Linked DNA regions of Caldalkalibacillus thermarum. The protein of the gene in region 2 interacts with the protein of the main gene of each other region in a pairwise test. Links are inferred from orthologs where the notes say so. Each region holds a gene or a part of one and is shown on either strand. Other genes may lie near its edges. The genes, in order: leuS and ligA.

Region 1 (3,411 bases), on a different replicon or contig from region 2:
GTGTTGATTGATCTGGGAGATGTGATTGTTCACGTCTTTCACAGGGAAGAGCGTGAGTTTTATAATCTGGAAAAAATTTGGGCAGATGCGCCCCGCCTGGCTTGGTCAGCTGAAAGATAAACAAGGTTTAAGCTGAGCCGCAAACGGAAAAAATAAACAGTAAAAACAATAAAAAATCCCTCGAAAAATGTTGACATGCCTTCTGGTTGTTGCATATAATTCATACTAAAATACTATCAATCCCTATTGACAGACGAATATCAGGGTAAAGGGCGATGAGCAGGAGTAGTAGCTTCTGTTTTGCTTTACAGAGAGTTGACGGGTGGTGCAAGTCAACAAGCAAAAGGAAGCGAACTCGCCTGTGGAGTCCGTAAAGGTGAAGCTGAGTAGCCTTTACCGTTTTCCGCGATAAGGAGCAATGAGGAAACAGCAGTGTTGCCTGATCATTTGTAAATTAAAACATTTTTCACAACCATGCTGCTGTTTCGAATTAGGGTGGTACCACGGGAAGGTAGTTAACGTGAACAAACCTCTCGTCCCTAGCCAGAAGGCGCTGGGGGTGGGAGGTTTTTTAGTGACATCCACCGGTTTTGTTCAGCTGGTACATAAGTTTTCAAAAACATCAAGAGATAGAAGGAGGTTGCGGCATGTCCAAAGCAGGTTCAAGTTATCCCTTCCGTGACATTGAACGGAAGTGGCAAACGTACTGGGAAGAAAACAAAACTTTTAAAGCGACCGATGATCCGGATAAAGAGTATTTTTACGTACTGGATATGTTTCCCTATCCTTCCGGTGCCGGACTGCACGTGGGCCATGTGGAAGGATATACGGCCAGTGATATTGTGGCCCGTTACAAGCGGATGAAAGGCTATAATGTATTGCACCCTATGGGCTGGGATGCCTTTGGCCTGCCTGCCGAGCAGCATGCTTTAGAGACCGGTGAACATCCGCGGGAGATAACCAAGCGCAATATTGACAACTTCCGGCGCCAGCTCAAATCCCTAGGCTTTTCCTATGACTGGGACCGAGAATTTAGCACCACGGATCCAAAGTATTACAAGTGGACCCAGTGGATTTTTTTGAAACTGTACGAAAAAGGATTGGCTTATATCGATGAAGTGCCAGTCAACTGGTGCCCTGCCTTAGGCACAGTCTTGGCCAACGAGGAAGTGATCGATGGCAAGAGTGAACGGGGCGGCCACCCGGTCATCCGCAAACCGATGAAACAATGGATGCTCAAAATTACGGCTTATGCTGACCGTTTGCTGGAAGATTTGGATGAGCTGGATTGGCCTGAAAGCATCAAGGAGATGCAGCGGAACTGGATCGGCCGCTCGGAGGGGGCCAACATCACCTTCCGCGTTGACGGCCATGATGAAAGTTTTGTGGTCTTTACCACCCGCCCAGATACGTTGTTTGGCGCCACCTATTGCGTATTGGCACCGGAGCATCCGCTGGTAGATAAAATTACCACCCCTGAACACCGTGAAGCCGTCAAAGCATACCAGGAGCAGGCAGCCCGCAAGAATGACCTGGAGCGCACTGAACTGCAAAAAGAGAAAACCGGCGTGTTTACTGGTGCCTACGCCATCAACCCGGTTAATGGGGCCAAACTGCCCATTTGGATTGCTGACTATGTGCTGGCCCATTATGGCACAGGGGCCATTATGGCCGTTCCCGGACATGATGAGCGTGACCATGCGTTTGCCAAAAAATATGATCTGCCTATCGTGGAAGTGGTCAAAGGGGCGGAGGATATTCAAGAAGCCGCCTATACAGGAGACGGGGAGCACATCAATTCCGGGTTTTTAAATGGCTTGTACAACAAAGAAGCGATCGAAGCGATGATCAACTGGCTGGAAGAAAAAGGGATTGGCGAGCGCAAAGTCAGTTACAAGATGCGCGACTGGCTGTTCAGCCGCCAGCGCTACTGGGGAGAACCTATCCCTATTTTGCATCTGGAAGACGGCAGCATAAAACCTGTCCCTGAATCAGAATTGCCCTTGACTCTGCCGGAAGTGGACGAGATTAAACCGTCTGGCACCGGTGAATCGCCGCTGGCCAATGTGGAAGAATGGGTCAATACGGTCGATCCTGAAACAGGAATGAAAGCACGGCGGGAGACCAATACCATGCCCCAATGGGCCGGCAGCTGCTGGTACTATTTGCGTTTCCTTGATCCCCATAATAAAAAAGAACTGTGTTCAAAAGAGCAGCAGGAAAAATGGCTGCCTGTGGATCTGTATATTGGCGGTGCTGAGCATGCGGTTCTCCATCTTTTGTATGCCCGTTTCTGGCATAAGGTGTTATACGATCTGGGTCTGGTCACCACCAAAGAACCCTTTAAGAAACTGGTGAACCAGGGGATGATCCTAGGTGAAAACAATGAAAAAATGAGCAAATCCAAAGGCAATGTGGTCAATCCTGACGATGTGATTGAAGAATACGGGGCCGACACGTTGCGGGTGTACGAGATGTTTATGGGTCCGCTGGAGGCCAGCAAACCGTGGAGCACGGATGGCTTGGAAGGGGCTCACCGCTTCCTTAACCGCGTCTGGCGCCTGGTGATGACAGAGGATGGCACTCTGGCTGACAATATCCAAGATGTAGAGGGCAGCGAAGCGTTTCAGCGCATCTGGCACCAGACGATCAAGAAAGTGACCGAGGATATTGAGGGGCTCCGGTTTAATACAGCTATCAGCCAGTTGATGGTCTTTGTCAATGAGGCCTACAAACAAGACGTATTGCCCAAACGGGCCATTGAGGACTTTGTTAAATTGCTGTCCCCCATTGCCCCCCATATCTGCGAAGAAATGTGGCAGGCTCTCGGTCATCAAGAGACGCTGGCTTATGAGCCCTGGCCCACATATGACGAAAGCTTGCTGGTGGAAGACAGCGTTGAAATTGTGATTCAGATTATGGGCAAAATCAAGGCACGCATGGAGGTGCCGGTTGATTTAAGCAAAGAAGAGCTGGAACTGAAAGCCCTTGAACATGAAAAAATTAAGGACGAACTGGAAGGAAAAACCATCCGCAAAGTGATTGTAGTTCCCAATAAATTGGTCAACATTGTGGCAAATTAAAGACTAGCATCATGCCCTAATCCCTGTTAGGAAGGGGTTAGGGCATTTTATGCTCGGCATGCGGAAGAAGGCATAAAAAAACCGGAACATTTTCTTTTTTCTTTACGTAAGTAGACAGGATTTTTAAAAAACATGTAGAATAGTGTTAAAAAAGATAAAAAGAAAAGGCATGTTTCGAAGCGCAACAGGTTAGGTGGATGTTTTGTAAAACATTTCTTGCACCAGTTCCACATCTTCGTTGAACTTAAGCTGAGTCGCTTTGAACAGTTTATGGAACATGTCATCCACTTCCCGTTCCAGCACGCTGATGCCGACACCGGTAACGCCC
Region 2 (3,323 bases):
GGCGACCCGCTGACGCATGCCTCCGGACAATTCGTGAGGATACGAATGGATAAATTTACTCAAATGGACCAGTTTCAGATGCTCCAGCGCAATCTTCTTCTGCTCTTCTTTAGGCCGTCCTTTTAAGGCAAACATGACATTTTCAAGCACATTGAGCCACGGCATCAACGCCGGCTCTTGAAAGACCACTCCCCGTTCAGGCCCGGGGCCTTCCACCTTCTTCCCGTCCAAAACCACCTCTCCCGCAGTGGCTTGTTCCAAACCTGCAATAATATTAAGCAAGGTTGATTTTCCACACCCGGAAGGCCCCAGTAAAGAGACAAACTGACCCGTTTTAACGATCAGGTTTATATTGTCAAGCGCTTGAAATGGCTGATCCTGTTTATAAAAGGTTTTACTCACTCCCTTGATTTGTAAGGCCACTCTGACACCTCCGATCCATTCCCTTTCAGCCGCCTGAAGGGCTGGTTGCCAAACACAAAGCTGGAAGTAAATATATAATTCATATAAATATAATCTGAATTTATAGATATGCTTCATTATAAACCGGTCCGTTTATCTCGTCAATAACGGAAGCATTCGAACTGGCGGTTAAGGAAGAATATAGAAAAGCGGACCCTGTACCATGACTCACCTGCTCCAGGTTAGGGTCCGCTTTATTTTATATTTTTTATTTGTTTCTGGGGCTATCTCATCCATGTCGTATTACATCCCCAGCCGTTTCATCAATTCTGCTTCATCAATCACTTCAATATTCAGTTGCTTAGCCTTTTCCAGTTTGGAGCCCGCTTTTTCGCCGGCAATCACCAGATCGGTATTTTTGGATACGCTGCCAGTGACTTTAGCCCCTAATGCTTCCAGTTTCTCTTTGGCCTCTTCTCTGGTCATCTGCTCCAATTTTCCGGTCAGGACAATGGTTTTGCCGGCAAACGGCGATTCGTTTTCCTCAGCCTGAACCGGTTTGGGCCCCTTATAGGTCATATTAACGCCGGCCTGTTTCAACCGGTTAATTGTCTCATGAACCTCCGGTTTGGCAAAATACTCCACAATGCTTTGGGCCATTTTGGGCCCGATTTCATCGATGGCCTCCAATTCATCCTGAGTCGCCTGCATCAGCCTGTCCATTGTTTCAAAATGCTGGGCCAGGAGTTTGGCTGCTTTAGCCCCCACAAAGCGAATCCCCAGTCCAAACAGCAATTTCTCCAGTGAATTTTGTTTGCTGTTGTTAATGGCCTTTAAAAGGTTTTCGACCGATTTTTCCCCCATGCGTTCCAGGGGCAATAAGTCTGCTTTAGTCAGGTCATACAAATCGGCCACATCACGAATCAGCCCGTGTTCATACAGTTGGTTTATAATCCGTTCACCCAAACCTTCAATGTTCATAGCCTGCCGGGATACAAAGTGGATCAGCCCTTCTTTGATCTGGGCCGGGCACTGGGGATTGATGCAGCGGACAGCCACTTCCCCGTCCAGCCGGACCAGTTCACTTCCACACTCGGGGCAAGACTCAGGCATATGGTACACTTGTTCCGCTCCGGTCCGTTTTTCTTTAAGGGAACGAACCACTTCAGGTATAATGTCTCCCGCTTTTTTGACGACGACATGATCACCGATGCGAATATCTTTTTCATGGATCAAATCCTCATTGTGCAAGGAAGCGCGCTTGACAATTGTGCCAGCCAAAGTGACCGGTTCCAGAAGGGCCGTTGGGGTTACCGCCCCTGTCCGGCCTACGTTCACTTCAATCCCTTTTAAAATGGTGACCGCTTCTTCAGCGGGAAACTTGTAGGCAATGGCCCAACGGGGGCTTTTAGCCGTTGTGCCCAGTTTTTGCTGCTGATCATAGCGGTTCACTTTGATGACAATGCCATCAATTTCATAGGGCAGCTTGGCCCGGTTCTCGGTCCAATGCTGGATAAAGTCCAGCATCTCTTCTACCGTTTTGACTACGGTCCGCTCTTTGTTTGTTTTCAATCCCAACCGTTCCAGAACAGCTAAACCTTCGCTATGGGACTCAACGTTGATTCCTTTAATCTGGGCGATCCCATACAGGAAGATATCCAGCTTCCGTTCCGCAGCAATCTTGGGGTCCAGCTGGCGCAAGGAACCGGCCGCTGAGTTGCGGGGATTGGCAAACAGCTCCAGCCCCTGTTCAGCCCGCAGTTTGTTAATCCGTTCAAATTCCGCTTTAGGCATATACGCCTCGCCCCGCACTTCTAAATCAACCGGTTCTTTCAACCTAAGGGGGATGGAACGGATCGTCTTCAAGTTTTGGGTGATATCTTCCCCTGTGGTGCCGTCTCCCCGGGTAGCCCCGCGCACAAACTGGCCGTTTTCATAGCGCAGGGAAACAGCCAAGCCGTCAATTTTCAGCTCACACACATACTCCACTTCTTCACCAGGGGCAAGCCCTTGCCGCACCCGGCGGTCAAAATCACGCAAGTCCTGTTCGCTAAAAGCATTGGCCAGGCTAAGCATGGGAATTTCATGCTCCACTTTTACAAAGTAGGGGAGCGGCTCGCCCCCAACCCGCTCTGAAGGGGAGTTAGGTTTTTTTAACTCAGGAAACTGTTCTTCCAGTTTGATTAACTCTTGCATTAAAGCATCATATTCCTGGTCAGAAATGAGGGGATCGTCCAGTACAAAGTAGTGATAGTTATGGGTTTCAATCTGTTCGTACAATTCTTCAAGGCGTTTTTGAGCCGCTTCTTTGTTCACTCGTCATCCCTCTTTTCCAGTTTGGAAATAGGTGCAAAGGTGGCCAGCAACCGCTTAAGACCAACGGGGGGCGAAAAGGCGATGGTCAATTCCAGGTCATCCCCCTCCCCTTTAAGGCTGACGATGGTGCCCACACCCCATTTGGCATGCTGCACTTTTTCACCCACCTGCCAGCTGAGTGTGCTGGCCTGGGAACGGTCCGGGCTCAACCGCCTGCCACTTGACCGTCCGGGGGTCTTGCGGCCAGTTGAGGTTAAGCGCAATGGCGCTTTTTCCTCCCCATGCACAGGTTCCAACAGATGGTCGGGAATCTCCTCGATAAAACAGGATTCAGGATTCATCACCGTTTGCCCAAATATGGTCCGCATCTTGGCATTGGTCAGATACAGCTCCTCCTCAGCCCGGGTGATACCCACATAGGCGAGGCGGCGCTCTTCTTCCAGCTCTTCCTCGTCCAAAGCCGAGCGGCTGTGGGGAAAGAGATTGTTTTCCATGCCGACCAGGAAAACAACGGGAAATTCCAAACCCTTGGCTGCGTGAAGGGTCATCAGCATGACGGCGTTGCCTTCCTGATCCTCATCCACCTGGTCGATGTCGCTGACCAA

What was found.
Region 1: the proteins of ligA (region 2) and leuS interact in binary tests that used the Escherichia coli proteins (3 or more experiments, as listed by UniProt). The link is inferred for Caldalkalibacillus thermarum from one-to-one orthologs.

Annotation. Positions count from the first base shown.
Region 1 is NZ_BMKZ01000008.1:19,295-22,705, forward strand. The notes cover bases 279-3,365. They hold leuS (leucine--tRNA ligase), read left to right. Parts: upstream 279-647; coding sequence 648-3,083; downstream 3,084-3,365. Other genes in these bases: comER (late competence protein ComER), read right to left, coding at 3,273-3,365. In the rest of the region: rsfS (ribosome silencing factor), read left to right, coding at 1-120; more of comER, read right to left, coding at 3,366-3,411.
Region 2 is NZ_BMKZ01000027.1:36,003-39,325, forward strand. What follows is about bases 213-3,211. They hold ligA (NAD-dependent DNA ligase LigA), read right to left. Parts: upstream 2,719-3,211; coding sequence 706-2,718; downstream 213-705. Other genes in these bases: IEW48_RS11145 (ABC transporter ATP-binding protein), read right to left, coding at 213-423; pcrA (DNA helicase PcrA), read right to left, coding at 2,715-3,211. Also shown: more of IEW48_RS11145, read right to left, coding at 1-212; more of pcrA, read right to left, coding at 3,212-3,323. UniProt on the Escherichia coli protein: DNA ligase that catalyzes the formation of phosphodiester linkages between 5'-phosphoryl and 3'-hydroxyl groups in double-stranded DNA using NAD as a coenzyme and as the energy source for the reaction.